One region of the Paenibacillus nanchangensis genome, then DNA from elsewhere that is predicted to be linked to it. Evidence: riboswitches for the same ligand, from Rfam matches in the RefSeq annotation. Region 1 holds a riboswitch; each other region holds the start of a gene.
The links. A riboswitch is a leader RNA that binds a small molecule or an ion and turns the genes downstream of it on or off. The one in region 1 is predicted to bind cyclic di-AMP.
Positions count from the first base shown of each region.

Region 2: another riboswitch for cyclic di-AMP. It lies ahead of ACE6ED_RS24445 (ubiquitin-like domain-containing protein); the one in region 1 lies ahead of ACE6ED_RS26715 (TrkH family potassium uptake protein).
Region 3: another riboswitch for cyclic di-AMP. It lies ahead of ACE6ED_RS12265 (APC family permease); the one in region 1 lies ahead of ACE6ED_RS26715 (TrkH family potassium uptake protein).
Region 4: another riboswitch for cyclic di-AMP. It lies ahead of ACE6ED_RS26085 (C40 family peptidase); the one in region 1 lies ahead of ACE6ED_RS26715 (TrkH family potassium uptake protein).

Region 1 is NZ_JBHOFD010000048.1:2,096-9,452, forward strand. It holds gene uvrC (excinuclease ABC subunit UvrC) at 1-1,658, shown strand, start outside; gene ACE6ED_RS26710 (CPBP family glutamic-type intramembrane protease) at 1,934-3,850, opposite strand; cyclic di-AMP (ydaO/yuaA leader) riboswitch at 4,198-4,382, shown strand; gene ACE6ED_RS26715 (TrkH family potassium uptake protein) at 4,470-5,828, shown strand; gene ACE6ED_RS26720 (potassium channel family protein) at 5,845-6,510, shown strand.
Region 2 is NZ_JBHOFD010000038.1:7,884-15,240, reverse strand. It holds gene rnmV (ribonuclease M5) at 1-510, opposite strand, end outside; gene ACE6ED_RS24445 (ubiquitin-like domain-containing protein) at 739-1,902, opposite strand; cyclic di-AMP (ydaO/yuaA leader) riboswitch at 2,186-2,413, opposite strand; gene ACE6ED_RS24440 (TatD family hydrolase) at 2,608-3,378, opposite strand; gene ACE6ED_RS24435 (HD domain-containing protein) at 3,431-4,717, opposite strand; gene ACE6ED_RS24430 (AbrB/MazE/SpoVT family DNA-binding domain-containing protein) at 5,005-5,259, shown strand; gene rsmI (16S rRNA (cytidine(1402)-2'-O)-methyltransferase) at 5,415-6,314, opposite strand; gene ACE6ED_RS24420 (tRNA1(Val) (adenine(37)-N6)-methyltransferase) at 6,311-7,087, opposite strand; gene yabA (DNA replication initiation control protein YabA) at 7,159-7,357, opposite strand, start outside.
Region 3 is NZ_JBHOFD010000013.1:78,766-86,122, forward strand. It holds gene ACE6ED_RS12245 (ABC transporter ATP-binding protein) at 1-29, opposite strand, end outside; gene ACE6ED_RS12250 (FecCD family ABC transporter permease) at 65-1,099, opposite strand; gene ACE6ED_RS12255 (FecCD family ABC transporter permease) at 1,096-2,154, opposite strand; gene ACE6ED_RS12260 (iron-hydroxamate ABC transporter substrate-binding protein) at 2,305-3,357, opposite strand; gene ACE6ED_RS12265 (APC family permease) at 3,605-5,422, opposite strand; cyclic di-AMP (ydaO/yuaA leader) riboswitch at 5,548-5,710, opposite strand; gene ACE6ED_RS12270 (disulfide oxidoreductase) at 5,901-6,347, opposite strand; gene ACE6ED_RS12275 (DsbA family protein) at 6,344-7,093, opposite strand; gene ACE6ED_RS12280 (ATP-binding protein) at 7,188-7,357, opposite strand, start outside.
Region 4 is NZ_JBHOFD010000044.1:28,353-35,709, forward strand. It holds gene ACE6ED_RS26075 (M1 family metallopeptidase) at 1-474, shown strand, start outside; gene ACE6ED_RS26080 (hypothetical protein) at 486-1,304, shown strand; cyclic di-AMP (ydaO/yuaA leader) riboswitch at 1,493-1,628, shown strand; gene ACE6ED_RS26085 (C40 family peptidase) at 1,648-2,115, shown strand; cyclic di-AMP (ydaO/yuaA leader) riboswitch at 2,488-2,631, shown strand; gene ACE6ED_RS26090 (C40 family peptidase) at 2,634-3,125, shown strand; gene ACE6ED_RS26095 (GNAT family N-acetyltransferase) at 3,415-3,921, shown strand; gene ACE6ED_RS26100 (c-type cytochrome) at 4,027-4,383, shown strand; gene ACE6ED_RS26105 (4a-hydroxytetrahydrobiopterin dehydratase) at 4,542-4,838, opposite strand; gene ACE6ED_RS26110 (hypothetical protein) at 5,095-5,388, opposite strand; gene motA (flagellar motor stator protein MotA) at 5,593-6,387, shown strand; gene ACE6ED_RS26120 (flagellar motor protein MotB) at 6,380-7,201, shown strand.

The sequences.
Region 1 (7,357 bases):
AATGCCTCGCCCCGTGTGAAAAAGAAGTGAAGCGCGAGCAGTACGACGAAATCACCAAAAGCATGGCCTCCTTCCTCGGCGGCGGACACGAAGCCGTTAAAAAGGATCTCCAGCAGAAGATGCAGGAAGCGGCGGAGGAGCTGTATTTTGAGCGGGCCAAGGAGCTGCGCGACCAGATTATGCATATCGAAGCGCTGATGGAGAAGCAGAACATCAATACCGGCGATACGAAGGACCGGGACGTGTTTGGTTTTGCTGTCGACAAGGGCTGGATGTGCGTGCAGATTTTGTACATGCGGCAGGGAAAAATGATCCAGCGCCACTCCTCGTCGTTCCCGTTTTTCGGCGAGGCGTACAGCGATTTCATGTCGTATGTCACGCAGTATTACAGCGACAACCCTGCGCTGCCGCAGGAAATTTTGCTGCCGAATGCGCTGCCGGATGAGGCGCTGGGCGGCGCGAACGGCGCAGCCGGAGACGGCGGTCCGGCGGACGGGGCCGGGGCCGCGGGGCTTGCAGGCGCGGCGGAAGCGGACAGCGCGGTGGCAGCGGACAGCACGGCGGCGGCTGAGGCCGCAGCGGCTGTGCCGGCAGCGGCCGGGGACACGGCGGCCGTGCAGAGCGAGAGCGCTGCGGCGGGCTTCCGGCACACCGGGCTGCGGCTCACCGCGGCCGACCTGGACGCCGAAGCCGACGTGCCCGAGACGCCCGAGGAGCTCGCCGAAGCGGCTGCCGCCGCAGAGGCGGCTTTGGCGAGCGGCACGGTCGACCCGGCGGGCGGCGCGGCCGCGCTGCAGGAGTGGCTCGGCGTCAAGGCGTACGTGCCCCGGCGCGGCCTGAAAAAGCAGATGGTCGGCATGGCCTGCGAAAACGCGCGGGTGGCGCTCGACGAGAAATTCCGCCTGATCGAGCGGGATGAGGAGCGTTCTTCCGGCGCGGCGCAGAGCCTGGGCCAGAGCATCGGCCTGGATTCGCTCCAGCGGATTGAGGCGTTCGACAACTCCAATATTATGGGAACGAACCCGGTATCCGCTATGGTTGTGTTTATCGACGGGAAGCCGGCCAAAAAAGAGTACCGCAAATACAAGGTCCGGACCGTCCAGGGACCGGACGATTACGAAACGATGCGTGAGGTCATCCGCCGCCGGTACGAACGGGTGCTGAAGGAAAATCTTCCGCAGCCGGACCTGATCGTCGTCGATGGCGGCCGGGGACAAATCTCCGCGGCGGTTGATGTGCTGGAGAACGAGCTGGGGCTGTTTATCCCGGTCTGCGGTCTCGTCAAAGACGAGAAGCATAAAACCGCTCAGCTCTTGGTCGGCGATCCGCCCGAACCGGTACGGCTGGCGCGGGACAGCCAGGAGTTTTATCTGCTGCAGCGCATCCAGGACGAGGTGCACCGCTTTGCGATTACGTTCCATCGCGAACAGCGCGCCAAGTCGATGGTCGTCTCGAAGCTGGACTCGATTCCCGGTATCGGGGAAAAACGGCGCAAGCTGCTGCTAAAGCATTTTGGTTCGCTCAAGAAAATCAAGGAGGCGCAGGTGGAGGATTTCCGCCCGCTGTCGATTGGCGACAAACTGGCGCGCCAAATTCTTGATGCGCTGAAGGACCAGGAGACAGGCAGAGCGGACGAAGCCGATTACGTCGAGGAGTAAGGCCGAGCCGGCGCGCAGGAGTGAGGTGAGCCAGTGTGCAGAAGTAAGGCCAGCCTGCGGCATTGGAGTATAAGTCGAGCCAAGATGATAAAGTGAGGCCAGCCCAATAAAGTAAGTCCAGCCAAATAATGAGGGACCTCAAGCTCCGTAAACCGGGAGCCTGGGGTCCTTTTTTACATCCATATGGCATCTAGTACTGCCAGCATCCGGCCATTACTTGTCTATCCGACCTCAGCAATATACCGGGCACGGGACAAAATGCGGACGGCTTACGTTTATTCCATCAGTCCGCCGCGATAAGGAGGCTGGTTGTCCGCGCGTTCAGGCGGATTAAAACGGTAGATCAGCCAGCCGACAAGGAACGGCAGGACAAGGGCGAGGAGCCCTGCCGCCGTATTGGCGGTTCCCGGCATCAGGATCAGCGTAACGCCCATCAGAATGCTGTCGAAGACGACGTGGCTAAACAACACGGTGATAAAGCCGTACCGCAGAAAAATATAGCTGAACAATAACCCGATCACAATCAGCTCGATCGGCCGGGAAATCACCGGATAAATCGGATACAGCGTATGGCCGAATGCCCAGATCAGCGTCGTCACAAAGCTGGCCGCAATCGTGCTGCGCAGCAGCTTCCGAAGCAGCGGGATGCCAAACAGCCGGTACAGACCCTCCTCGGATAAGCCGGCCAGCCAGGCCATCAGCGGCAGCAGCCAGGCGTATTTCATATTGTAAGCCGATTGGCTGGCATCGGTCGTCGACCAGTTGTCCAGCGTCAGCTTCAGCACAATGAACATCAGCGTCTGCACGCCAAGGAGGATAAACGCCCAGATATAACCGGCGGCCACGCTGTCCAGAACATACCGCCCGTACCCCGGTTCTTTGGCGCGGGGCCACATGTTCATTCCCTGCTGCTTCCACAGCCCGTCTCCGCCGACTAAAGAAAAATACAGCAGTGAGGCCATCAGCAGGGCGTACAGGCCGTAAATGACATTGACAATCGCCGAGGTCAGCGGATCGGCGGTCCCCTGCTCCCACTGCGGCTGCATGTTCAGATTGCTGGCAAGTGTAATGAAGAAAAAAGCGCCGCTTAACACAACACCACGCGTAAACGATGTGTACGCCCGCGTTAAAATGCTGTACACCAGCGCCAGCAGGCCCAGAATCAGCGTAGGCAAGCCGTAGCCGTAACGGGTGAGCACTCCGGCCAGCTCTTTTTGTTCGCTCACATAAGCTGCATGCTCCGCCGGAACGTTGAAGCCGGAGGCATAATACGACACTTCGCCGGAATCAAAGCGGAAAAAATACCGCAATTCAGCATCCCCCACACGCACCTCGGGATCAGTGTAAACAAGATCGTAATCCCCCTCGGCGGCTACCGGCTCCAGCCGGCCCGGCTCGGCGGCCCATTTGCGTACCCAGGGCTCAGCCAGCTTCTGCTTCTCCGCGAGCGTCAAGCCGCCGTTATCGCTAGGGGGAGCTGTATTGCTGCTCCCGCCTTCGTCGGTTGAGACGATATAGCCGCCGTCCTGCCCGTCAGTTGAGGCGGTGCTGCCGTCCTGTTCATCGGTTGCGACGGTATAGCCGCCGTCTAGCCCGTCAGTTGAGGCGGTGCTGCCGTCCTGCCCGTCGGTTGAGGCGGTATAGCCGCCGTCCTGCCCGTCGGTTGAAGCAGTGCCGCTGTCCTGCTCGCCGGTTAAGGCCGGATTGCTGTCCCCGGCAGAAGATGGCCCCGGTTCCGTCCGGGGACCGCGCATCTGAACGGGGATGCGGGAGAACCCGACGACTTCCCCGGTGTACATATTGAGATCAATCGTCAGCAGCCGATCCTTCCCGTTCTCCGGCTGAAGAACGGCTCGGTAGACATCGTATGGATGCAGGCGGTCGAGATCCCGGTCTTCGTACGATTTCAGCAGCTCCTGGCTGGACATATAGCCGTAAAATAAAGAATCCGTCCGGTACCCCACCTGCCAGTCGTCTGCTGCCGACGGAACGTGGCCCAGCTCCGAGGCGGCAAAAGCAGCCGCGCGGCCGCGCATCTCCGACGGTTCAAGCGTGCGCCGGATCCCTTCTTTGTCATTTTGCAGCGATGGGAGGATTTGAAAGACAATGAACAGCAGCAGCCCAATGATTCCCAAAACAATAAGCGGTTTGGTTACCGCTTTAGAGCGCGCGGGAAGTTCAGGTGATTTCATGAAACGCCTCCTTGTCTCTTGCGTTTAAACTATGTAGAACAACAGAACCGGAACACTCCGGACTCCGGCCCGGGTTGTAAGCGGAAGGCGGGAGGCTGACAGCGCCTGGACATTCCCTGTTTAAAATAGCATAAACCGGCGCGCGAAAGCCAACCGTCTCTCTCATCATATCGGCAGAGGGACAAACTTATTCTTGAAAAGCGATGATTTTTGCAGCAAATGTGCAATAAACCGCAGAGAACCCCAGCTTTTCAAGCGGCGTGCCAGGCTTTCCTCCGTTTTTTGCTTCAAAACGCGCTATTGGCAGCATTGTGACGGCAGGGATTTGCGATTATAATTTTCATGCAATTGCATAACAGCCGAATTTCTGGTGAAAACGGGGGAACCATACAAGAGGAAGGGATACGCGTCTGAGTCTTGCGGGATGCGTACGCCATTCGTCAAGGGGTGAATTTCGCTTGCGAGCGAATAGGGCAGCCTGCGCAGTGTCCGAATCCGTCAGCTAACCTCGTAGGCTACAGCTGCAGGAACCAAGGGTAAGAGCATTGGTTTTTCCAGTGCTTTTTTTGTTTGGCTTCTTTTCTCTATTCTTTCATTATAAAAAACATGGGGTGAAACCATGGCGTTACGTCCACCAGGCTCCAAAGGCTACCGCTGGCTGAAGCTGTCGCCCCCGCAAATTCTGGTGCTTGGTTTTGCGGCAATTATTTTGGCGGGCAGTCTGCTGCTGATGCTGCCGGTCTCCAGCACGAGCGGAGAATCTTTATCTTTTGTTAATGCGCTGTTTACAGCAACTTCCGCAACCTGTGTAACCGGCCTGGTTGTTGTGGACACGGGCACCTTTTTTTCGCCGTTTGGCCAGACGGTAATTTTGCTGCTGATCCAGGTCGGCGGGCTGGGCTTCATGTCCATGGCGACGCTGTTCGCCCTAGTCTTCCGGCGCCGTATTTCGCTGAAAGACCGCCTGCTGCTGCAGGAGGCGATGAACCAGAGCTCGATTGAAGGGATTGTCCGTCTGCTGCGAAAAGTGCTGCTGTATTCGCTGGTGATCGAAGGCACGGCGGCGCTGCTGCTCAGTATTCGGTGGGCTTTCGACATGCCGGTGGGCCGGGCGGTTTATTTCGGGATTTTTCATGCGGTCTCCATGTTCAACAATGCCGGATTTGATTTGTTTGGCGAATACCGCAGTCTGACCGGGTACGTCTACGACCCTTTGGTCAACTTTGTAGTAATGGCGCTGATCGTATTGGGCGGGCTCGGCTTTATCGTGCTTTCTGACGTGATGGATTACCGGAAAAATAAAAAGCTTGTCCTGCACAGCAAAGTGGTGCTGTCTATGACGGCGGCGCTGATTGTGATCGGTACGGTGGTGATCTTCATATTTGAATATACAAATCCGAAGACGCTGGGTTCGCTGAACTGGGGAGGCAAGCTGCTCGGCTCCCTGTTCCAGTCCGTCACGCCGCGTACGGCGGGGGCGAACACGCTGGATATCGCGGGACTGCGCCAGGCTTCGCAGTTTTTTATGATTATTCTGATGTTTATCGGCGCTTCGCCCGGCTCCACCGGAGGCGGCATCAAGACAACCACATTTACGATCATGATCGGGGCGGTGATCGCCATGCTCCGCGGCCGGGATGATATCGTGCTGTTCCGCTACCGGATGGCCCAGGAGCGGGTGCTGAAAGCGCTCAGTATCACCCTGCTCGCGCTGCTGCTTGTCGTATCGGTTGCGATGGTGCTGTCCACGACGGAGGATGTGAATTTCCTGGCGATATTGTTTGAAACCACATCGGCGTTTGCCACGGTCGGACTGAGCATGGGAATCACTCCGGAGCTGTCGCTGGTAGGCAAGCTGCTGATTGCGTTTACGATGTTCGCCGGAAGACTGGGAATTCTCACCTTGGCGTACGCGCTGGGACCGAAACAGGGTAAAGAGTTGTATCGGTACCCGGAAGGCAAAATGATTATTGGATAAGGAGCTGCGAAAGACAATGAAAGCACAGCAGTTTGTGGTGATTGGCCTTGGACGCTTCGGCTCCAGCATGGCGCTGGAGCTGATGGACATGGGCTACGAGGTGCTCGGCATCGACCGGGACGAAGAAATTGTGGAGGAGATCGGCGGACAGCTCACGCATGCCGTCACGGCCGACGCGACGGATGAGAACGCCGTGCGTTCGCTTGGACTGCGCAATTTCGACTGCGGCATCGTTGCGATCGGTGACGACATTGAACGCAGCATACTTGCCTCCATTTTGCTGCAGGAGATCGGCGTCAAGACCGTTGTTGCCAAAGCGACGTCGATTTTGCACGGCCGCGCGTTGTCCAAACTGGGCGTCGACCGGGTGATTTTCCCCGAACGGGATATGGGCATCCGGGTAGCCCATCAGCTCGTCACCCCTAACCTGCTGGACTACATTGAACTTTCCCAGGACTACAGCATTGTGGAGCTGACCGTGCCGTCCTGCATGAACGGCAAATGTCTTGCCGATATCAACACGCGCGCCAAATACGGCTGCAGCATCATCGCGCTGAACCGCAAGGATGAGGTAATCGTTGCGCCGACCGCCCATGATTATCTGCACGAAGGCGATATTATGGTGCTGATCGGATCAAACGAAGGTATCGGCCGGTTTGAGGACGAAGTAGTGAACCGGTAAGCCCGCTGCTTAACAGGCTATAACTCAACTTTCGCAGAGCGAAAATCAGCTTAGCTCCAGTCCTGGCGCGGATTTAACCGCAATAAAGTAATCGTCTTGAAAAAATAGAAAAACACCGCTTGCTTGCGGCGAACGCACGCTCGGCGGGATTTACGGTGCGATGAAGTTAGCACGCTAGACCGGGCAGTTGCCTTGGCGCAACTCATAGAACGGCTGAACGAAATTACGACTCAGGTTGGGAAGAAATGCTCCACCCTGATTCAAAGTCAACTCCAGCACTGGATCTCCGGTTTGCCCAGTGATCTCAAGGCGTATCTGCCGATCTCAGGTTGCGCTGCCGATCTCAGGTTCGCTGCCGGTCTCAGGCTGCGTTGCCGGTCTCAGGTTGCGCTGCCGATCTCAGGCTGCGCTGCCGATCTCAGGCTGCGAAAGTTGAGTTAATAAAAGCAGCGTGAACCAAGACTTGATAAACAATGTCTTCGACTGCCGCTGTTGTCGTTGAACGAACTGGAACGAATCCTCTCCTGTAACAGACCCGCAGCGGATTACCACCGAACGCGATACGGAGGTCTTTCCGGACCCAGAGGACGTTATTTCTGAAATTCTTGGGCTTTTGGGTTGCCTTGCGGACTCCAGATCCGTTATTCGTACCGAAAACATCCAAACTATGGATTCTCCGCGTAAATAAGTGAATCTGAGTCCGTCTCTTTGCCAAAACGCTGAATAATCAGCAAATAGGGTACCCTGAGTCCGGCAAGAAAGTCATAGGGGAGGACAATGCAAAGCTGCTTCAAAACGCCCCCAAAGTTTGGATAACCGAGGCTGTGTTCAGGCAGGGAATGTTGCT
Region 2 (7,357 bases), on a different contig from region 1:
CGCAAATTCCTCTCTCGTGATGCCGAACATCGCCAGTCTCTTATACAGCTGCTTCCCGTTGCAGTAGCCGATACCAAGCAGATTGCCGAGCGCCATACGGCGTTCTGCGGCCCGCTCATGCACCAGCAGCCCGGCTTCCATAAGATCGCCGATCTCAATGACCGGCGGGTTGCCCTCAAACGAGGTATGCACATGCTTAAGAGCATGCCGGATCGCTTCCGGTGAAGCATTTTCCACTCCGATATCGCCTTTGCGCGTTGCATCCCGCTCCGGGATAAAAGCATGCTTGCAGCCTGGAACTTTGGACGATACGATCTTGCGGATCCGTTCGCCTGCATGGTCGGGGTCGGTTAATATGATGACGCCGCGCCGCTCGGCCGCCAGGGCAATCTTGGCGATGACAGACCGGTTAACGGCCGATCCTCCGGTCTCGATGGTGTCGGCGTCAACCGCCCGCTTCACAGCGACCGTATCACTTTTCCCCTCCACGACAATAAGTTCCTTGATCATAATCCTATTCTTCCTTTCCTCCTGCAGGAAATATGTATCCCGTTAACAACTATACGGTAAAGGCAAAAACAATCGGTATAACGCCAAAAAGAAGAGGACACGCCCCTTCTTTTGGGTAAAGAATGTATAAGAGTGATGAGCGCCCGCTCAGGTATCACCAAATTACAGGATATTCCGTTTAACTCCCTATACTATAGCCCATTCCGGCGTTTTTTGCAAAACGGCCGTTTAGTTCAGCTCCGGCTTCGACGGACCAATCACATACACGGTACGTGATTTACGTCCGAAGTTTAGAGCATGGCTGAGCGAATCGTAGTATACATCGATTTTGTTGCCTTTGATGGCGCCGCCGGTATCTTCGGCACGACGGAATCCAAGGCCTTCAATGTACACCCACCAGCCGATCGGAATCACTTTGGGATCCACCGCAATGGTGCGCCCTTCCGTTACACGTGTGCCTGATGCGGTACGGGTGCCAATACCCGGCTCTTGTGAAGAGTAAGCTGTCATGGACACGTTTTTGATCATGCGTTTGTACTCAAAATCAACTCCCGCTTTGCGGACAGTTTTGCTGAATTTTGCTTTGGTTGCTGTAGCTTTGGCTTTGGCTTGAGTAGCGGCAGCGGCCTTGACGACAACAGGCTTAGGAAGCGGTTTGGTTCCAACGGCAATTACTTTATCTTTGGTTGCTGTTTTGACCTCTTTACCGATCATGCGCATGGATGCCAGCTCGCCGTCCTGATAGACTTTTTCGATATGCTGGATCATAACGCCCGGTACGCCTGCCTGTGTTACCTTGGTCTTGCCCTTGAGCAGGGTGGGATCCGCCGTCTTGATGACACGGAAAGGCAAGCTTTTCGTCCGCTGTACAACCTGTTTGTTAATGCGGACAATCTTTACCTCCATGCCGGCGGTTATCGGAGTGTGTAACGAAGGAAAAATTTTGTCATGGCCTTTCAGACTGTAGCCCAGTTTGCTAATTGCTTCGCCGACGGTGTTTTCTGTCGTGTGCAGCTGTTCAGTCTTGCCGTCAACGGTAATGCTGAAGCTGCGTGCCCGGACGATGGCAATCCGGTCTCCGTCGGATAACGATCCGTCCATAGCCATGGATATCTTATCATGCGGCTGGAGCGGAATTTGTTCCTTGGACAGCAGGTCGCCAAGCAGCGACTCGCGGGTTTCAAGCGTCTGTGCCTTGCCGTCTATGACTAAAGTGATTTGTTTGCTGCTCTGCAGATCTACATACAGCAGGATAAGCAGGGCAATGGCAATCGAAAGAACGCCTGTAACCGATAGCACACGCCAATTCAATTGCTTCCACCTTAAACCTAAATCGTAGGACACGCTGGATGTTGGTGATTCATGGGAGATCTCTGGTTGGAATACGCCCATTCTATCCATCCTCCTTACAATAGCCCCGTCGCCACTGCAGCCGGATGAAGCTCGGCCCTGACGCAGCTATCAAGATTGACACAGGAAAAACGTCTGGAATAACGACGCGCTCCTGCTCACAAATCGCCTGCCCGGCAATGGCCATGGATAGCTGTTATATAACAGTGTCCAAGGCAGCCTCCGATTACTCAAAAAGAAAGAAGCCTAAAAAGAGTTCTGAATAGGAGGACTCTTTCGTGGCTTCTGACGACGCTTGAATGCTCGGAAGTGTCATGCACGAGGTTTCCTCTCTTACTTGCGCTTACGGGGTTAGCTGTCGGGTTCGGACGAAAGAGAGTCGCCCTATCTCCGGTCACCCGCTCATGGCGGTTGCCCTTGAATTCACCCCAAAGACCACATAAAGAATCAGAATACGGCCTGCAATACACCAGGTGTACGTTATGTACGCTTATACGGCAGACAATACCGGTTCCCCCGTTCCCCGGTTAAGGGGACTCAGCGAGACGATCCATGATCAATGGCTGTCATATAAACAGCTCATTGCACTGAAAAGATGATATCCTGTTTTGATGCATCTTGTAAAGCGGGCTTCAACCACGTTTATCTAAATATATGGTTAAAAATTTGTAATATTCCTCGATTTCTTGATTAAAAAACTTTAATACATCGGCCAAGCTCTTTTTTTCAACGGTTTTTCTCCCGATTTCAACGAATCCCAAATCGTTCCAGCGCGTTCGTATAAGTGATTTCGGCCAATTCTTCCCAGTTTAATCCTTTTATTTCCGCCGCCGCTTCGGCCACCAGCTTCACGTGCGCACTCTCATTTCGCTTGCCCCGGAAAGGGTGCGGAGTCAGGTAAGGCGCATCGGTTTCGATCAGCAGACGGTCCATCGGTGTCTTGGCGAGCACCTCTTTTGGCTGTTTGGCATTCTTGAAGGTGACCGGTCCGCCAAAGGAGAGGTGAAAACCAAGATCCAGGCACATTTTTGCCGTTTCCCAGCTCCCCGAAAACGAATGCATGACGCCTCCCACTTCCTGCGCTTTTTCTTCCCGCAAAATTTTGACCACATCCTCATGTGCATCACGGTTGTGAATGACGATCGGCATCTTCAGCTCCCGGGCCAATCCGATTTGCTGGCGGAAAACCCGCTGCTGAATGTCTTTTGGGGAAGTGTCCCAATAGTAATCAAGGCCAATTTCACCGATTGCCACGACCTTCGGATGAGCGCAAAGCGAAGCAATCCAGTCCAAATCCCCGTCTTCCATGGTGACCGCATCTTGCGGGTGCCATCCTACTGCTGCATAAATATTCGCGTACGATTCGGCAAGCCTCATCGTTGACGGGATCGTCTCCCGATTAAATCCGACATTGATCATTTTATTTACACCAGCCTCAAAAGCGCGGTTAATCACTTCTTCCCGGTCCTCGTCGAATTGCGGGGCATCAAGGTGGGTGTGAGTGTCAAATAAAGCCATAATTCTATTCCTCCAGTCCGGTTATTTATGCATAAATTTTAACCAAATTGTTTTATTTGCCGAACAGCCGGGTAATGGATTCGGGAAGCTGCGGAAGAGCCTTCCTAAGCTTGTCCTCCGGAAAATATAAATGGTACCTGCCCCGGTGAATCCCGCTGATGGAGCGGACGATATCCGACACCTCGGAAATTTCCCTGAGCCTGTCCTGACGGTCGAGCAGCAGAATTTGCTTGCCATGAAAAGCTTCGCCCGGCCGGAACACATCATAAGGAAGATCGGTCGGAAAGTCAATTTCAAGGTCGTAATACGGATGTAACCCCGCTTCGGCAAAACTGCGGCGGATATCATCAATTGTTTCCAGATCCAGACTTTCCATCTCTACATATTTATACAGCCTGCGATGAATGAAACGGCAGCACAGCTGGCTCAGCAGCTCATCCTGCTCCTTCGTCCACTGCATAAATGCTGTCTGAACAAGCGCCTCGTCCAGCTGCAGATACTGTTCCACGTCTACGGTTCCCTTAAACAGGTGCGTCAGCGGTTCCATCATAAAGCTGAATGCATATCCTTCCTGAAACAGCTCTTTTGCCCGTCTGAAAATTTGCCGTAAAATGATTTCCGAACTCCGGGTGACGGGGTGAAAATAGACCTGCCAGTACATTTGATAACGTGACATCAAATAATCTTCCACAGCGTGCATGCCAGATTCCTTGACCACAACCCGGCCGTCATGCGGACGAAGCACCCGCAAAATACGGTCGACATCTATGGTTCCATAGTTAACGCCGGTATAATAGGCATCGCGCAGCAAGTAGTCCATCCGGTCGGCATCCAGCGGTCCGGAAACAAGATTTACCACGATGTCATGCTCATAGGTTTTCTTTATTACCGAAGCTACTTTTTCCGGAAACTCGGGGCTAACTTCACACAGAATCCGGTTAATTTCCGTGTCCTCCAAAATAATCCGGCACGTCCAGTCTTCATGGTGCATTTCAAAAGCTTCTTCTATAGAGTGGGAAAACGGACCGTGGCCCAAATCGTGCAGCAGGGCGGCGCACAGCGTCAGCAGCTTCTCCTCCGGCAGCCAACCGCCATAATTTCCGCGCTCAAACTGGGAAATAATGCGCCGTGTGATCTCATATACACCAAGGGAATGGGAGAACCGGCTGTGCTCTGCGCCGTGGAACGTCAAATACGAGGTTCCCAGCTGCCTGATCCGGCGGAGCCGCTGAAATTCCCTTGTATTGATCAAACGCCAAATCAGGCTGTCCTGCACATGGATATAATTATGTACCGGATCTTTAAATACTTTTTCTTCGCTTAAGGGTTTATGGACCACTCTGCTCAACTCCTTCTGTGTTTTTTGGCGTCATATGTTTTATTATGTCGAAACGTGTCGATATAACGTTTTACAATTTAATCTCCTGTTTCTCCCACTTTTTAGATAAATAGGTGCGCTTTTTTGACATTTTAACTATAAATATTAGAAAAAAACTTAAAATTCGCTCAAAAGTAGGTTGACTGTTTTGGGAATGGTTGGTATTATAAATATCATAAAACGGTGAACATTGTCGAATAATGACTAATAGGAACCATGGTAAGTATTTGAGAGGAGCAGCGATTGTTATGATGAAATCAACGGGCATTGTAAGAAAAGTCGACGAACTGGGACGGGTTGTCATTCCGATCGAATTGCGCCGCACGCTTGGTATTGGAGAGAAGGATGCGCTTGAAATTTACGTGGACGGAGAACGCATCATGCTCAAAAAATACGAACCCGCCTGCATTTTCTGCGGCAATGCCGAGAATGTAACGTACTTCAAGGGAAAAATTGTGTGTCTGGACTGCATCTCCACCATCCCAACCCCTGTGACAAATTAACAAAGATAAGGTATAATAGATTTATCCAAATTGTTAATTCTAACCTTTTTATATCTCCTTGCCTCCCCGCCCGGGAGGTCTTTTTTTTGCCCAATTATTGTTATTCCGGCTGCCCGCTTACTTTTTGTCGCCATTCCTGTCAGCTAAATCTTCCGTTACATGTCAGATTTGGGCAGCAGCGCATTGTATATATCCCGTTTGGATACGCCGCGATCGGCAGCCGTCCGTTTCAATGCTTCTTTGCGCGGCATTCCTTCTTCCTCATATTTGGCGACATGTTCCTCGAGCGTCAGTTCCTGCCACCATGCTGATTCCGCCAGCTGCACAGCCTCTCTGCTCTCTCCCTCCAAAACAATGACATACTCCCCCATCGGAGGATGCTCTTCCAACCAAACCAGACATTCCTGCAGCGTACCGCGGACAAATTCTTCATAGCGTTTCGTCAGTTCCCGGGCCAATACGACACGCCGGTCGCCAAAAGCCTCCTGCATGATTTCGAGTGTACGGACTACCCGGTGCGGAGACTCATAAAACAGCAGCGTTCCCTGAGACATCCGCAGACCTGCTAAACGTGCAAGTATCTCCTTGCGGTCCCGGGGAAGAAATCCGACAAAGGTAAACGTATCGGTAGAAAGCCCCGAAGCAATCAGTGCGGACAAAGCGGCGTTGGCTCCAGGAACAGGAATCACCGGAATTCCTTCGGCTGCGGCCAGTGCCACGAGATCCGCCCCGGGGTCTGAAATGGCCGGCAAACCTGCATCGCTGACGAGCGCTAAATTTTTTCCTTCTATTATATAGCGGATCAGTTCAGGCCCGCTTGCGGCCTTATTGTGCTCATGATAGCTGAACAGCATCGCCGGCGAAATTTCGTAATGGCTCAGCAGCTTCCGGGTCTGCCGGGTATCCTCGGCAGCAATAATCTCGCACTCCCGGAGCATCCGCACAGCCCGGTAAGTGATATCCTCCAGGTTGCCGATCGGTGTAGCTACCAGGTACAGACTGCCCGTGCTTTTTTTCTCCTGATCCTGAAAGCTGCTTTGTCTTGATAAGCTCATGTTCTTGTTCTACCCTCTCCAGGCCCGTAGTAGATGTCCATAATCTCGGGGCAGTATTGATTATCTTCATTATATACGATCAGCGGGGGCTGCAAACGAACCTCGGGTTTGCCGTCGCGTGCCGCTTCAATCAGCACCATATTCGCCTCCAAGTGAGCACGGGGATGCACAAACCGGATGCTTTTGGGCTCCAGACGGTGCTTTCTCATCAGGCTTATAATATCTACGAGCCGCTGCGGCTTATGCACCATGCTGACTTTTCCGCCCGTTCTCACCAGACGGACGCAGGCCTGAATGACCTCCTCCAGCGTGCAGCCCAGTTCATGACGGGCCATGGCCTGATGCGTATTCAGCTTAATGTCGCTTCCATTCAGCGGCATATAGGGCGGATTTACCGTGATCGCATCAAACTGCCCATACCCTACCGAATGATGCAGTTCTCTTAAATCGCCTTCATGAATGTGGACCCGTTCCTCCAGGCTGTTCAGTTTGACGCTTCGTTTAGCCATATCTGCCAGCCGTGGCTGGATCTCCACTCCTTCAATTGACGCCTGCGTCCGGGTGGTAAGCAGAATGGGAATCACACCATTACCTGTACACAAATCCAGCACCCTTCCGCGAGGCGGAATCCCGGCAAACCGGGCAAGCAGAACAGCGTCCATGGAAAAACTAAATACTTCGTCGCTCTGGATAATCCGCAGATCATGAGTCAACAAATCGTCAACCCGTTCGGCAGGCAGCAGCGGCACCGCATGTTGTTCATTTGAATTCATCTTGTTCAGACTCCTACGATAGAATCACTTCAAAAAAAACCGTAGGCGCAAGCTCCTACGGCTGAATATCCTTATTTATTGAGAAATGACAGGCAGAACAGGCAGTCGCCTTCGGTGCGCAAGTGCCCGAAATACAAGTTACAGATATGGAAGCCTTCGTGATATAGACGGGCAAGATTATCGTATCCTTCCCCCACTACTTCCTTCTCTTCATTCCCTTGTTCTTCCGGAGCCGCAGCTTCCGTCTCCTCCGTCTTATCCTGATCGGCA
Region 3 (7,357 bases), on a different contig from region 1:
AACAGCTCCGTGTTCAGGCGTTCGGCCATACAGGATCCACTCCTTTAGCATCTATAAATAATGATTAAGATCTTGCTTTTGCAAGCAGGTATAAAAAATAGGGAGCGCCAATCACGGCGACCACTACGCCGGTAGGCAGTTCCGCTGGCTGGAGGATCAGCCGGGCCAGCATATCCGCAGTGAGCAGCAGCAGCCCTCCGGTCAGTGCGGAAGCGGGCAGCAGCGCTTGGTGCCTTGGGCCGACAAGCCGCCGGGCCAGATGGGGCGCGATGAGTCCCACAAATCCAATCCCGCCGCTAACAGCGACGCAGGAGCCGGCCAATGCGACCGCAGCGATCAGCAGCAGCAGCCGTTCTTTTTCAACCGCAACCCCAAGCCCGGCAGCCGTCTGCTCCCCCATATTCAGCGTGTTAAGCGTTCTCGATTTATACATAAAAAAAGGAATCAGCACTACAACCCAGGGCAGCAGCGCCAGCACAAACGACCAGTCTCCGCCCCAAATTTTGCCGGCGATCCATATTGCCACGAACTGGTACCGTTCCGGGTTCAGCCGCAGTGCAATCACAAGCTGCACGGAATTGATGCCTGCTGTTACGGCTATTCCGATCAGCACGAGCCGTGTAGGCGACAGACCGTCCGATTTGCGGTAAGCCAGTCCGTATACGATCAGGGTTGCCGCGGCCGCACCTGCCAGAGCCAGAAGCGGAAGCACATAGACCGGAGCCGCAACCGCCGCCGGGAAAAAGGACAGACACAGCACGACCGCAAACCCCGCCCCAGCAGTAATCCCTAGCGTTGCCGGTTCGGCCAGCGCGTTACGCGACAAGCTCTGCAGAATGCAGCCGGATACGGCGAACCCCGCCCCCACAAGCAGCGAGATCACGATACGCGGTAGCCGGAAATCAAATAAAATCATCCGCTGCTGATCGGTGCCTTGTCCCGCCAGCGTATGCCAGACCTCCGCCGGAGTCAGGCGCATGACGCCTGTATTCATGCTGAGCACAAATACCGCCGCAATCAGCAGGCCTAACACGGTTAACACCGTCACATTCCGCTTGCGGCGCAGGCGTTCGCCTTCATATAAGAGACGGGGATTCATGACCGGTTCCCCCTTTCCCTGCGGGCAAGCACCACGAAAAACGGCACACCGATTACGGCGATCAGCGCGCCAAGCGGCGTCTCATAAGGCGGATTCACCATCCGCGATCCAATGTCGGCGAACAGCATCATCAGGCCGCCGAGCACCGCGGAGCAGGGAATAATCCACCGGTAATCGACGCCAACCAGATACCGGGCGATATGGGGCACCATCAGCCCGACAAAGGCAACCGGGCCCACAGCCGATACCGCTGCGCCTGCCAGCATAAGCACAATGAACATCCCGATGATCTGAATCAGCCCCGTCCGCTGGCCGAGACCCGAGGCGACCTCCGATCCCAGGCTGAGCACGGTGATTTGGCGTGAAATCATAACGGACAAAACAAGTCCTCCCAGCAGCCAGGGGAGGATCGCATACAGCTGCGTCCAGGTCACTCCCGCTACGCCTCCGGCATACCAGAAGGCGAGATCTTGGGATAAGTTAAAATAAATGGCCACTCCCTGGCTTAACGCCAGCAGCATGGAGCCGACCGCTGCACCCGCAAGCGTAAGGCGAATCGGCGTAAGTCCGCCTCCCGAGGCGGCTCCGATGCCGAATACAAGCAGCGCGCTGGCCGCCGCACCCAGGAATGAAAACAGCATTGTAGCCGTGAACGGAAGCTGCGGCCAAAACGCAAACACTAGCGCCAGCCCCAGCCCCGCTCCGGCATTGAGTCCGAGCAGGCCGGAATCGGCCAGCGGGTTGCGTGTCATCCCCTGCATCAGCGCGCCGGAAACAGCAAATCCGGCGCCTACCAGGGCTGCGGTCAGACCACGCGGCATCCGCAGCTCCCGGATCACCTGATGCTGCTGCAGATCAGGCTGGAAATGAAACACGGCGTCCCAGACGGTCGCCAGCCGAATATCGGCGGCTCCTACCGTAATGGAGAGACCGATGCCCAGCAGGAGCACCAGCGAACCTATACTTAAGATCAGGAGTGCGGCACCCGGGCTTGAACGGAGTGGAGGGTTCGAATTCGTCTTTTTGTCAGGTCTTGAACGGCTGGTGGGTACCATGGAACTTCTCCTTACACGAACGATAATAACTATCATTCTCATTATCTCAAAATCCATGGCGCAGCACAAACGATTTTTCCCGTCCCCGCCTTATAACACCATGCGGGCCGCGGCATCCAATCGGCAACCGGGCCCGCACATGTCCGCTCTTTATTTCACCAAAATCTTCAGCACAGCATCAATGGTCATTGCGTTTGCGGTCGCACCGCTGTACAGCCAGCTGCCTTTTGATTCCATCTCATATACATGACCGGCTTTGACTGCCGGAATACCCTTCCAGATTGGGCTGTTCAGAATCTCCGCGTTGCCTGCTTTATCGCTGTTCACAAGGAAAATATGATCCGCGGTCAGCTCGGCCAGCTTCTCCAGCGAAACCGGGTTCCAGGACGCTTTGGTTTCCGCAGGAATCTCCGTTACAAGGTTCGGCGGCGTCATCCCCAGATCGCCGTACAGCACCGCTCCGCTGGACTGGGTTTCGTCAACGATAAAAAAGTTTTTTTTCACAAGCCACAGCACTGCCGCGGATTCCTGCCCAACTGCTCCGGACAGCTTTTCCTTGGCTTCAGCCGCTTTTTGATCATAGTCCTTGATTGCCTGCTCGGCTTTCTCCTTCATATTCAGCAGGTCGCCTATTGTAAGCAGCGTCTTCCGCCAGTCTTTGGTTGTTTCGTCGCCAATCACGTAAGTTGGCGCAATTTTGTTCAGCTGATCGTAATGGCCGTTTTGGACCGTTCCTTCCGACCCTACGATGATGAAGTCAGGCTGATGGCTGAGTACCGATTCTGTCGGCAGATCATAGCCCACCGTCGGCACATCCTTCAGATGTTCTCCCAGGTAATCCTGAATCCCGTTCGCCACCGACCACTGCGCAACCGGCGTGACGCCAAGCGTAACGAGGTGATCCTCCAGATAGGAAGCCAAAATACGCTTCGGGCTGGCAGGCACCGTCACCTCATGCCCCATGGCATCTGTCACGGTTTTTTCCGCCGGCTGCTGTGCGGCAGGCGATGCCGCTGCGGCAGCGCTGGCCGCTGGAGATGCGGCTGCCGTTGCCGCCGGTGAAGCTTCTCCGGCTCCGGCCCCGGCCCCATTGCCCGCCGGCTCATCCGCATTGCCGCAAGCGGACAGCAGCAGCGACAGGGTCAGCAGGCCTGCGGCCCCCCACTTCACACTTGTTGTTTTTCTTTTATCTAACCCCAACATATTGTTCCCTCCTGTAATCACTGCGTGACGGCTGATTTTCGCCGCTCTTGTCCCTATAAATGATATTGATTCTCATTATCTATGTCAATCTTATTTTCGTCTTTTTTCTCGCCCACTCCACAGGCAGCCCCCCAAGGCAGCAACCCAGCCCAGATGCAATTTCGCCGTCCAACGCAAAAACCGCCCGTCCCCGATTGGCTATCGGGGGCGGGCGGTGAACCGCTGCATACAAGCGGCGGGTTACACGCTATTTATTTAAGTGATACGGCACGGTGGCGATCACCACATCTTTTTGGTTCATTAAATAAGAACGGATCAGCAGGCTGGACTGATTGTGCAGCAGCGCCTGCCACCAATGTTTTGTTACAAACTGCGGAATCAGGATCGTTATATGATCCGTCGCTGCGGTCTTCCACTCAATGGTATCAATGAACTTGATCAGCGGCCGGATAATACTCCGGTAACGCGAGCGCAGGACGATTAAGCGTACACCCGGGTCCCACTCCGCCCATTTTTGTTCCATTTTGCGGATCTCTTCTTCATCAAAACCGACGTACACCGCAACAACATTGTCGGTCAGCGAGCGGGCGTAGCTGAGCGAGTTCAACACGGCCCGGGTCACACCTGATACCGGAACAACCATCGTGCTTCCTTTTATAACCGGTTTCTCGTCGCAAGCCTGGATTCTTAACTCATCCGCGATGTTCTGGTAATGCCGGTGAATCCGGTAGAAGATAAACATGACGAACGGCAGGAAGACAAATGCCATCCAGATATGGTCGAACTTTGTAATAATAAAGATCATGGTGATTGTTGCCGTGGTCAGCATCCCCACCGTGTTCACCGCAAACTTGGTGCGCCAGCCTGCCGGCTTCTGCCGTGCCCAACGGATCATCATGCCCAGCTGAGACAAAGTGAAGGGGATAAAAACACCAACCGCATACAGCGGGATGAGACTTTCCGTATTTCCGTGAAATGCCGCGACCAGAATGGCCGACAGCACGCCGAGAAAAATAATACCGTTCGAGAATCCGAGCCGGTCGCCGCGGACCATAAAGGCGTGCGGCATATATTTGTCCTTGGCCAGCATAAACGACAGCAGCGGAAACGCCGAGTATGCCGTATTGGCCGCTAAGAACAGGATAACGGCCGTAATGGCCTGAATGGCAAAATAGATGGCCCCCCTGCCAAATGTCGCTTCGGCGATTTGGGAGACGACGGTTGCCTGTTCGTTAGGCGTAATACCGAAGCCGTAAGCAAGAATCGTGATGCCGGTAAACATGAAGCCGAGAATCAGCCCCATCCAGGCCAGCGTTTTAGCCGCGTTTTTTTCGGCCGGCGCTTTAAAGTTCGGAATGGCGTTCGATACGGCTTCTACACCGGTGAGGGCTGAGCAGCCGGAGCTAAAGGCCTTCAGCAGCAGAAACAAGCTGACGTTCGATACCGCGGTTCCGAATTCCGGGACATGCTCGGCGCCGCCGCCTGCCGCATATTTTATTAGGCCGGTTACGATCAGCACTACAATCGCGGCTACAAACAGATAGACCGGAATGGCAATAAACGATGCCGATTCGGTTACGCCGCGCAGGTTCAACAAGGTCAATATGATAATGACGGAAACCGCAATCAGAACACGGTGATCATGCAGCTGCGGAAAAGCCGAAGTAATCGCGTCCGTCCCCGCCGACGAGCTGACCGCCACCGTAAGAATATAGTCCACCAGCAGCGATCCGCCAGCCAGCAGCCCTGTGGAGGTGCCCAGGTTGTCTTTGGCGACAATGTAGGCGCCGCCGCCCATAGGATAGGCATAAATCGTCTGCCGGTAAGACAAAATCAGGATCGCAAGCAGGGCGAGTACCGCCAGCGCGATCGGCAGCGAATACCAGATGGCGGTGAAGCCGGCAGCCATCAGCACGATAAGAATTTGCTCCGTCCCGTACGCGACCGAGGAGAGCGCGTCGGAAGACAGCACCGCCAGCGCCTTAACCTTCGTCAGTTTCTCGTGATCGAGTTCGGTCGACTTCATTGGCCGTCCGATTAAAAATCGTTTTACTTTGCTAACCATGTTCCAGCACGGTTCCTTTCCGTCAGTGGGTTTGTTTTTGTAAGTACCATGCGCTGTTTTCAAGGACTGGTTTCACAAAGGAGGACAAGAAAAAAGCATACGAAAAAGCACCGCATGCCCGGGCAGATCTCTCTCCACGGTCGCCTACGGGGTTAGCTGGCGGATTCGGACTGTGGAAGCCCTACGGCGCGCTTCTATTAGTAAGCGTTGGCCGATTCACCCCCGGGCCGGTAACGGCCCAAATTGGTTCCCCCGTTTTTCCTTCGGAAAATTAAGCGCATGATCACTTCTCACAAGCATTAATATTAATCTCGGACAGGTAGAAGGTAAAGAACGCCATTTCCCCAAAACAGCATAAAAAAGAGCCCTTCACCCGGTCTTGAAAATCCGGAATGAAGAACTCTTTCATTCTCTTGAATTTGGTCGCTCAATCTACGCCAATCATCAATTCGTTCACATTTGTGACCGGGGAAGCCAATTAAGCCTGCTCATCCTCCGCACCGCCGCGCTCACGGCCAAACCACAGCAGCAGAAATATGAGAATGAAAGCGGTCAGCGCCAGCAGCGGAATGGTAATGAATCCGAAAAAATTCAGATAATCCACGTTGCAGGGCACGCCCACCGTACAGGGAGCAATGCTGCTGAACCACGGGATTTTTTGTTCCGCGTAATGAAACAGCGAAATGGATCCGCCAATCACCGTTAACGGCAGCACGTAGGAGATGATGCGCTTATCGTTTTTGTAGGTCGCAATACCCAGCAGAATCACCTGCGGATACATTAAAATTCGCTGGAACCAGCACAGCTTGCAGGGTTCATATTTCAGCACTTCGCTCAAGTACAGGCTGCCTACCGTAGCCACAACGGAAACGAACCAGGCCAAATACAAACAATGGCGTCTGCAAAATGCGGTGAACGCGCTCACTTGGCGCCGTCCGTTCCGGCCGCCTCTTCAATTTGCTTCGAAAGTGCCTCGTAATTAAACGCATCTTCAACTTTGACACCGTTAATGAATACCGTCGGCGTCGAGCTTACGCCTGCCGTTCCCGCCGTGTTGTTGTCCCGCTGAAGCTCGGATTCGTAGGTGCGGGATTCAATGTCTTTGCGCAGCAGATCATAGTCGATCTTCAAATCAAGACTCTGGGCCAATTGGACCAGAAAATCCGGTGTCGCCCACTCTTCTTCCTCTTTCCCTTGGTTCGCATAAATCGCGTCAGCGAACTTCCAGAAGGCTTCCTGGTTCTGATGATATACGGACAAGGCTGCCAGGGAAGCTGTTTCCGAATCCGGGCCGATAAAGGACATGTTCACAAAATGGAACGACGCCTTGCCTTTGTCGACGAAATCGCTGACGATTTTCGGCTTCACCTGGGTCGAAAATACCGCGCAGGCCGGGCATTTATAATCGCCGAATTCCACAATTTTGACCGGGGCACTCTCTTCGCCTTGTCTCGGAAGCACACTGTAATCAAAAGTCACCGGGGCAGTGGATGCCGGCTGGGTATCCTTTGCGGCGATGGTAAACAAGACGGCAAAGATGGCAATCACCAGAACGACAGCGCCAATAATGAAAAATAACGTCGTTTTGCGCTGGCGTTCCATTTCGGCCACCCGCTGTTTATGCATCGTCTGGTTGCTCGAAGTAGCTTTGGTTTTTTTGCGGTTGTTCAAGTGGACTTCCTTTCTGTCCTGTTCACTGGACGGGAATCTATGATATGAGTCTAGTCACTGAGAATTATATAGTGAAGTTCTCCGATTGGTCAAACTATACCGCTTCCGGTTCCAGGAATGGGTCTCTGCCGGTTTGGCTGGTCTGGTTTTTATCCGGCACGGGATACTCGGCGGGCAGAGCCAGGATAAAACCAAACTCGGCGCCGCCGTCCGCTCTGGGCGCCCCCCAGATATGTCCGCCCATCATATCCACCAGCCTTTTGC
Region 4 (7,357 bases), on a different contig from region 1:
TACCGGTTCCGGCATCCGACGACCCGTGATTTTCAGCAGGTTGTCGAACAGGTCACCCGCAAACCGTGGCAGTCCTATTTTGATCAATATGTGTATTCGGGCGGTACGGCGGACTTTGCCATTGATTCCATCCAGATAAACCGCGATGAAACGGACGGGGCGGCAAGCTATGAGTCCGTCGTCCAGATTGGGCGAAAAGGAGCGGAGTATCCTGCGGTGCCTGTCCGGTTCACCTTCGCAGACGGGCGGACGCTGCAAAAACAATGGGACGGCACCCGAAGCGGCACAACCTTCCGTCTGCGGCATACCGCGCCGCTGGTTCACGCCGAAATCGATCCGGACCGGACGCTGCTGCTGGAAACGAAGCATTGGAACAATTTCCGCAAGGCGGAGCTGGATCCGAAGACCGCCTCCCGGTGGACGCTGGGCGTCGCCAAATTTATAGAGACCGTGCTTGGCATTTTGTCCTGGTGAGGTGAACGAGCTTGAAAACGCCGATTGCCCGCGGCTGGCGCAGTGTTAAAGAGCAGACTTATATTCTCATTCTTTTGTTCGTATATCGTCTGCTGTGGGGTTACTTCCTCTACAGTTTTGTCCGGGATGCTGTTTATCCCTTTCTGCTGCGGCTCCGGGAAAATGCCGACAGCACCGCCAAACTGCTGTATTACGTCGAGGCGCAGTTCAGCCTGCTGGAAAATGCCGAGGTCCGCACCTGGCTTTGGACGCTGGCGGCAATGGTGCTGCTGCGTATGCTGGTGTCCCCGCTGATCCGCGCCGGGCTGCTGTACGAGCTACAACAGGAGAGTCTCGGCAACCGCGGCCTGTTTCTTTTTCCCGGCATGAAGCGGTACGGCTGGCCCGTGTTCCTGTTCAGTCTGGCGGAGTGGGGGCTGACCCTGCTGCCTTTCTGCTGGCTTGGTCCGAAGCTCTACACGCTGACCACGGCTTCCTATTTGCAGCCGGCTCTGCTGTTAACCGCCGCGGCTTATGCCGCAGGATGGGCGCTGTACGCCTATATCATCCGGCAATGTTTCCTATATATGCAATTCGGGTATGTTCATAACCGCAGCATCGCCGCTGCACTAATGACTTATTTTAAAAATATTGTCCCGGCCACCGGCTTATCGCTCCTTTTAGGAGCCGGCGGCGTGTTCAGCCATTTGCTGGCGCTGCTGGTTGGCTGGCTCTGGCCCGGACTGCCCGCGCTGCTTGCAAGACAAGCCGCGCCGTTCCCGGCCACTCTTTTTAAACTGTGGGGAATCGCTGCCCAATATCATCTCTGGAGCAGCAAACAACGGAACTGAAACGTTCGCGGCACAAGCCGCCGCCCTTATCGGGTGGCGGCTTTGTTGTGTGCGCCCTTTTGACTAGAAGCGATGTGCCAAAAATATTTGCAAAACGTCCGGGCCTCTGTTACAATGACACCTGTACTTAGTAACAACTTTGTAATCTTTACTCGTTAATTTGTTACCGATTGGACAAGTCATTATAGGTGCGTAACATGCCAAATTCCCCAGCACCGGGGGAGCGGGGGACCCAGTTGTGGGTGAATTGATCTCATTCCGAGATCATAGGGAACCTTCTACCGAATCCTTGAGCTAACCTCGCAGGCACCGGAAGGAGAACAACTAGTTGAAAACACGTTCCATCAAGACAAAACTGACCGCAGCAACGCTGGGCCTTGTGATTGCCTTCACAGTGGGGGGCGGAAGCGCTTCCGCAGCGACCCAAATGGACCATGTCATTTCTTCTACTCTCGGAGTAAGCTACAAGACAGGCGGCACTACAACCTCTGGCTTCGACTGCTCCGGCTTCACCAAGTATGTATTTAAGAAACTGGGCGTGACTTTGCCCCGTACATCGAAATCTCAATATCACATTGGAACGGCTGTAAAACGCAGCGCGCTTCGTTCCGGCGATCTCGTATTCTTCAACACGACAGGACGAGGCATATCACACGTAGGTATTTATGTTGGCGGCGGAAAGTTCGCCCAATCCTCTTCTTCGCGTGGTGTAACCATCAGCTCGCTGAGTGAAAGCTATTGGTCCAAACGCTACGTTGGCGCCAAACGTGTTATGAGTACCTCCAAATATCAGACTGTAGCCTACGATTGATCGAATCTCCTCTATACAATCCTCACTTTAATCAATGGAGCCCGGGAGCCGATTGTTGCCGCAATCGAATTTCCGGGTTTTTCCTTTTCCTTATTCTCCCTATTACCCTTATTTTTTTTCGCTGAAACCTCAGTTCAGGAAAAAAGACATAAAAATGATAAAAACCGCTTAAAGCCGCGTGGTTACAGGGTTTTTGGTAACGCATTCAATTCAAAAAACGACCTTGCCCCCCATTTAGCGGGGAAGTAAAGATTGCCAACCGGCTTTTACTTTGTTACAATAAGCGCAGTGAGTTTTTAGTAACATTTTTGTAACGAATGCCGTATAATTTGCTAAGCTTTTGTCACTCATTGATCATAACGCCGAATTCATTAATCAGAATCGCCGAGTTCCCTGACGGACAGGGAAGCGGGGGAACCAGTTTTGGGTGAATTGACCTCCTGTCATTAGAGGGGTCATAGGGGAACCTTCTACCGAATCCTTAAGCTAACCTCGCAGGCATGGAAGGGGTTTATATTTTGAAGAAGAAGTTGGCAGCCGCAGTCCTCAGTTTTTCCCTCGCACTTACCCTCGGAGCGGGAAGCGCTTTTGCAGACTCCAAGCTGGACTCCGCAGTTGAGGCCGCAATTGGAACGAAATATGTTTCCGGCGGAACCACCACTAACGGATTTGATTGCTCCGGATTCACTATGTACGTATTCGACAAGCTTGGTATCAAGCTTCCTCATCAATCGGGGGCCCAATACAAGATGGGTTCCGCAGTTTCCCGGGATGATTTAAGATCGGGAGATCTCGTCTTCTTCAACACAAGCGGCAGAGGCGTGTCCCATGTCGGAGTATATGTGGGCGACGGAAAGTTTGCTCATGCCTCCTCAAAACGTGGTGTAACCATCAGCTCGCTGAACGATAGCTACTACGTCAACCGCTACGTTGGCGCCAAACGAATTATGAGTACCGACACTTACGAGTCCGTCGCCACGGAATCGGAAGACAACGATGATGTAATGTAATCACATTCACCATTCAAAGGCTCTTTCCCAAGATTTTTGCCGAAATCTTTGGAAGGAGTCTTTTTTTGTCTACACATCACTAATTTACCCTTACCACCGGGTATCAAACAGCCTTTAGGCCTATTTCGGATCAGAAATTCAAATTTTTTTTCATTTGTCAAGTTCACCTCTCCACTCAACTGGATGCTTGCTTCGAACTGTCCGGATTAGGTATATAATAATGATGGGGAAACGGACGGTCTCTCCTCCCCAGGTTAGTTCCTAATTAATGAAGGAAGGGTGCCCGCCTATGTCTGTATCTCCGCGGTTATTTCAGGTTATTCCCATGCAAGTCAAACATGCGCGAGCGGTATGTGACTGGAAATATGAGGCTCCTTACAATATATACGGCTGGCTGCCTTGGGAGCAGATGGAGGCGCTTGGCGTGGAGTTCGGAGATCCCGAGCTGCGCGATAGCCAGTATGTTTCGGTGCTTGACGTTAAAGGTGAACTATGCGGTTTCGGTCAGTTGTTTCCTATGGATCGGGTGGTCCGTTTGGGCATCGGGATGCGCCCCGATTTATGCGGCCAGGGTAACGGTCCTTCTTTCGTAAAAGCCCTGGTTCGGGAGGCCCGCCGCCGCTACCCGGGGCAGGAGATTGATCTCGAAGTCCTGACTTGGAATCAGCGGGCTATCCGCGCCTATCAGCGAAGCGGATTTACGATCACGGACACCTATGAACGCCAAACCCCCAACGGAATGAAGCCTTTTTACTGCATGGTCTATGACGAGACGCACAGTGAAGGGTTGGAATAGCGGGAATACCCGCTAATATTTGTCTGTTTTTTGACACAATGGCTATGATACCGCTTCACCTTCCGTTATAATGAGGGAAGAGCTTACATAGAAAGGACGAATGGGATGCAAAAATGGTTGATGAGCGGTTTATTTTTCCTGGCTTGCGCGTTCGCAGTTATATTGATGTTTACTCTGCCGGGCAAAGAGCAGGTCGCCGAGCAGAACAATCCGACCATGCCTGTAGTCCAGCTGGATACCGCGGCTGCGGAAGCGACCGTAAAAGCCAACTGTATCAGCTGCCATGGAGACCAGCTGCAGGGCGGCGTCGGCCCAAGCCTGCAAAATGAAGGCAGCCAGCATGACGCTGAAGCGATCTACAAAGTCATCAGCAAAGGACGCGGACAGATGCCGTCCTTTAAAGACAAGCTTGCACCCGAAGAGATTGCCAATGTGGCCATGTATTTGTCCGAAATGAAATGACTGAATTCCTTCCCGTTAAGGGGCCGCCGGGTACAGACTGTGTATTCGGCGGTTTTTTTGCGTCTCTAAGCAAAAAAGCAGAGACCGTCCGGAATCCGCTCCGCGATCTCTGCCTGCCTCTAGCCCCTGCTATATTGAATTATTCTGCACGTCCTGATTTATTGTCCGCCCCGCGACTTCTCGAACGCCTCGTTGAACTCGTGCGCCTCCCGTATATCCAGCGCCGTTACTCCGCCCTCTTCGCGTGTCGTCAGTCTTAACGTCACATTCTTGTAGTCGATTGTGATATGCGGATGGTGATCAAACGCTTCCGAGATGGCAGCCACCTCATCGACAAACGCAATGCCTTTCATAAATTCGGAGAAGACGTATTTGCGCACCAGCACGCCGTCATCCAGCTTCCAACCCTCCAGCTTGCCGACTTGCTCCTGCAGCTCTGCCTCAGTGAATAACAATGGTATATCCTCCCTTACTACCGTTTGCTTGCGAACGGCTTGACGCCTCCTTCAAGCAAAACATCCCTCAGCTGCTTGGTCCAAGGGATGCGCCAGAAAAAAGGCCATTTTCGGTTAAATGTATTCCCGGTTCCTGATAAATATGAATACGATGTGCGGCTATTCGTTAACGCACCGTATTCGCTGAGTCGTTTCTCCTGTAATTTTACCACGCGGCCTGACTTTCGGGCAAATCCTCCTTTGGACCCGCCTGCCGTTAGACCAGTTCCACCGATACCAGGTCTTCCTCCCCGGCCATCACATTAATCCGGTGGGTATCCGGATCATGCATTACCACACCGCTGCCGACATGAATAACCGGTTCACTGCCAAGCCCGTAGAACAAATCCTCGGCAAGCGCTTCCCATACTTCCGCTTTGGATTCCTCAGGAAGCTGCTCCCAATCCTCCGGGTCCATTTCAAAAAACAGATAACTGTCCGGGATCATCGAGACCGCCTTGGTCAGGTCCGTCAATATTTCTCCATAATCTCTCCCGTGCTTTACTCCCACGTTGTATCACTCCGTTTTCGCATATAGGCTGATCTTCCTTTTTTCCATTATAGCCTAAAAATATCACTTCACAAAAAAGCTTGCCCTGTCGATAAATAAGAATATACGTCACGATGTATACGCTACGGTACCCTGCCGCATGTTCAGGGACGAACTGCGCGGCAAAGACGGACCACGGTTAAATCTCATGGACGAGGTGCATAAATGGAAATTTCAACAATTATTGGTTTAGTACTAGGGTTAGTTGCTGTTGTATACGGTATGGTGCTAAAACATGCTCCACTGACAGCTCTAAACAATCCTGCCGCTTACGTCATAATATTGGTGGGGACGGCTGCATCAGTCTTCATGGCCTTCCCGTTTAACGAGGTAAAGAAAGCTCCTAAACTGCTTTTGATGACCGTAAAGCGCAAGAAGATGATCAGCAAACAGGAATTGATCTCCATGTTCATGGACTGGGCATCCATCACCCGCCGCGAAGGCCTGCTCGCATTGGAGTCGAAAGTTGACGAAATTGAAGACGGATTCCTGCGCAACGGCATGCGGATGATTATCGACGGCAACGACCAGGAATTTGTACGCGACGTCCTGATGGAGGATATTCACGCCACCGAGGAGCGCCACAAAGCCGGCGCGCTTATTTTCTCCCAAGCCGGGATGTACGCGCCTACGCTGGGGGTACTCGGGGCCGTTATCGGTCTGATTGCCGCTCTGGCGGACATGAGTGAGATGGAGAAGCTCGCTCACGCAATTGGCGCCGCCTTTATCGCCACATTGCTTGGTATCTTTACCGGTTACGTGCTCTGGCACCCGATCTCCAACAAGCTGAAACGGATGTCCAAGCAAGAGATGGAGATTCGGATGATGATGCTCGAAGGCCTGCTGTCTATTCAGTCCGGCGTTTCAACCATCGCGATCAACCAGAAACTGTCCGTCTTCCTGACGCCGACCGAACGCGCCAAGATGAACACCGAGAAGGAGGGCGGCACAAGTGAGTAAAAAGGCCCGGCACGAGGATCACGAGGAGCATGCCGACGAATCCTGGCTGCTGCCTTATTCCGACTTGATGACCCTGCTGGTTGCCCTGTTTCTGGTTATGTACGCTATGAGCGCCACCGACGCCAAGAAATTCGAAGAAATGAGCCAAGCCTTCAGTATGGTCCTTAACGGAGGCACAGGCGTCCTGGACCACAGCGCTGCCGCACCTACCGATTCGAGCTTGGATCAAGGCAAAGGCGAACAGATGGACAATGTGGTGGCCGAAAACACCGGCAACCAGGACCTGGCGAAGCTTCGCCAGCAAGAACAAGAGAATCTGGAGAAACTTAAGAAGCAGTTTGACGAATACATCAAAAAAAGCGGGTTAACCAACCTGCTCAGTACCAAGCTGAATCAGTCGCAGCTAATGATCACGATCAGTGACCAGGCTTTGTTTGCTTCGGGACAGGCAGCTGTCAAAGATGAATCGCGCCAGCTGGCCAAGTCGATCTCCTACATTTTGCAGCAGTTCCCGGATTATAATGTGGTCGTACAAGGCCATACAGACAATATTCCGATATCGAACAGTATCTATTCTTCAAACTGGGAGCTGAGCGCCAACCGCGCTACACAGTTCCTTAAGATCCTGCTGCTCAACAAAAACCTCGATCCAACCAAGTTTAGTGTAATCGGCTACGGCGAATATCAGCCGGTGAGCGATAACAACACAGCTGCAGGAAGAGCCAAGAACCGGCGGGTCGAAGTATCCATCCTGCGTAAATATCAGGACGGCAAACAGACCATCTCAGCGAATCCGGCTAAACCAGCCAATTAGACGATAAAGGACTCTCGGTCATCGAGAGTCCTTTATTTGTGCCCTGCTTGCTCTATCCGTTTACCCGCATCGTTACGGGACGCGTCTTATACGCCCTTACAAGCATTACTCGCTTGCACTCTTGCAGTTCTTTCCCATCTACTCACTTTGCTGCAC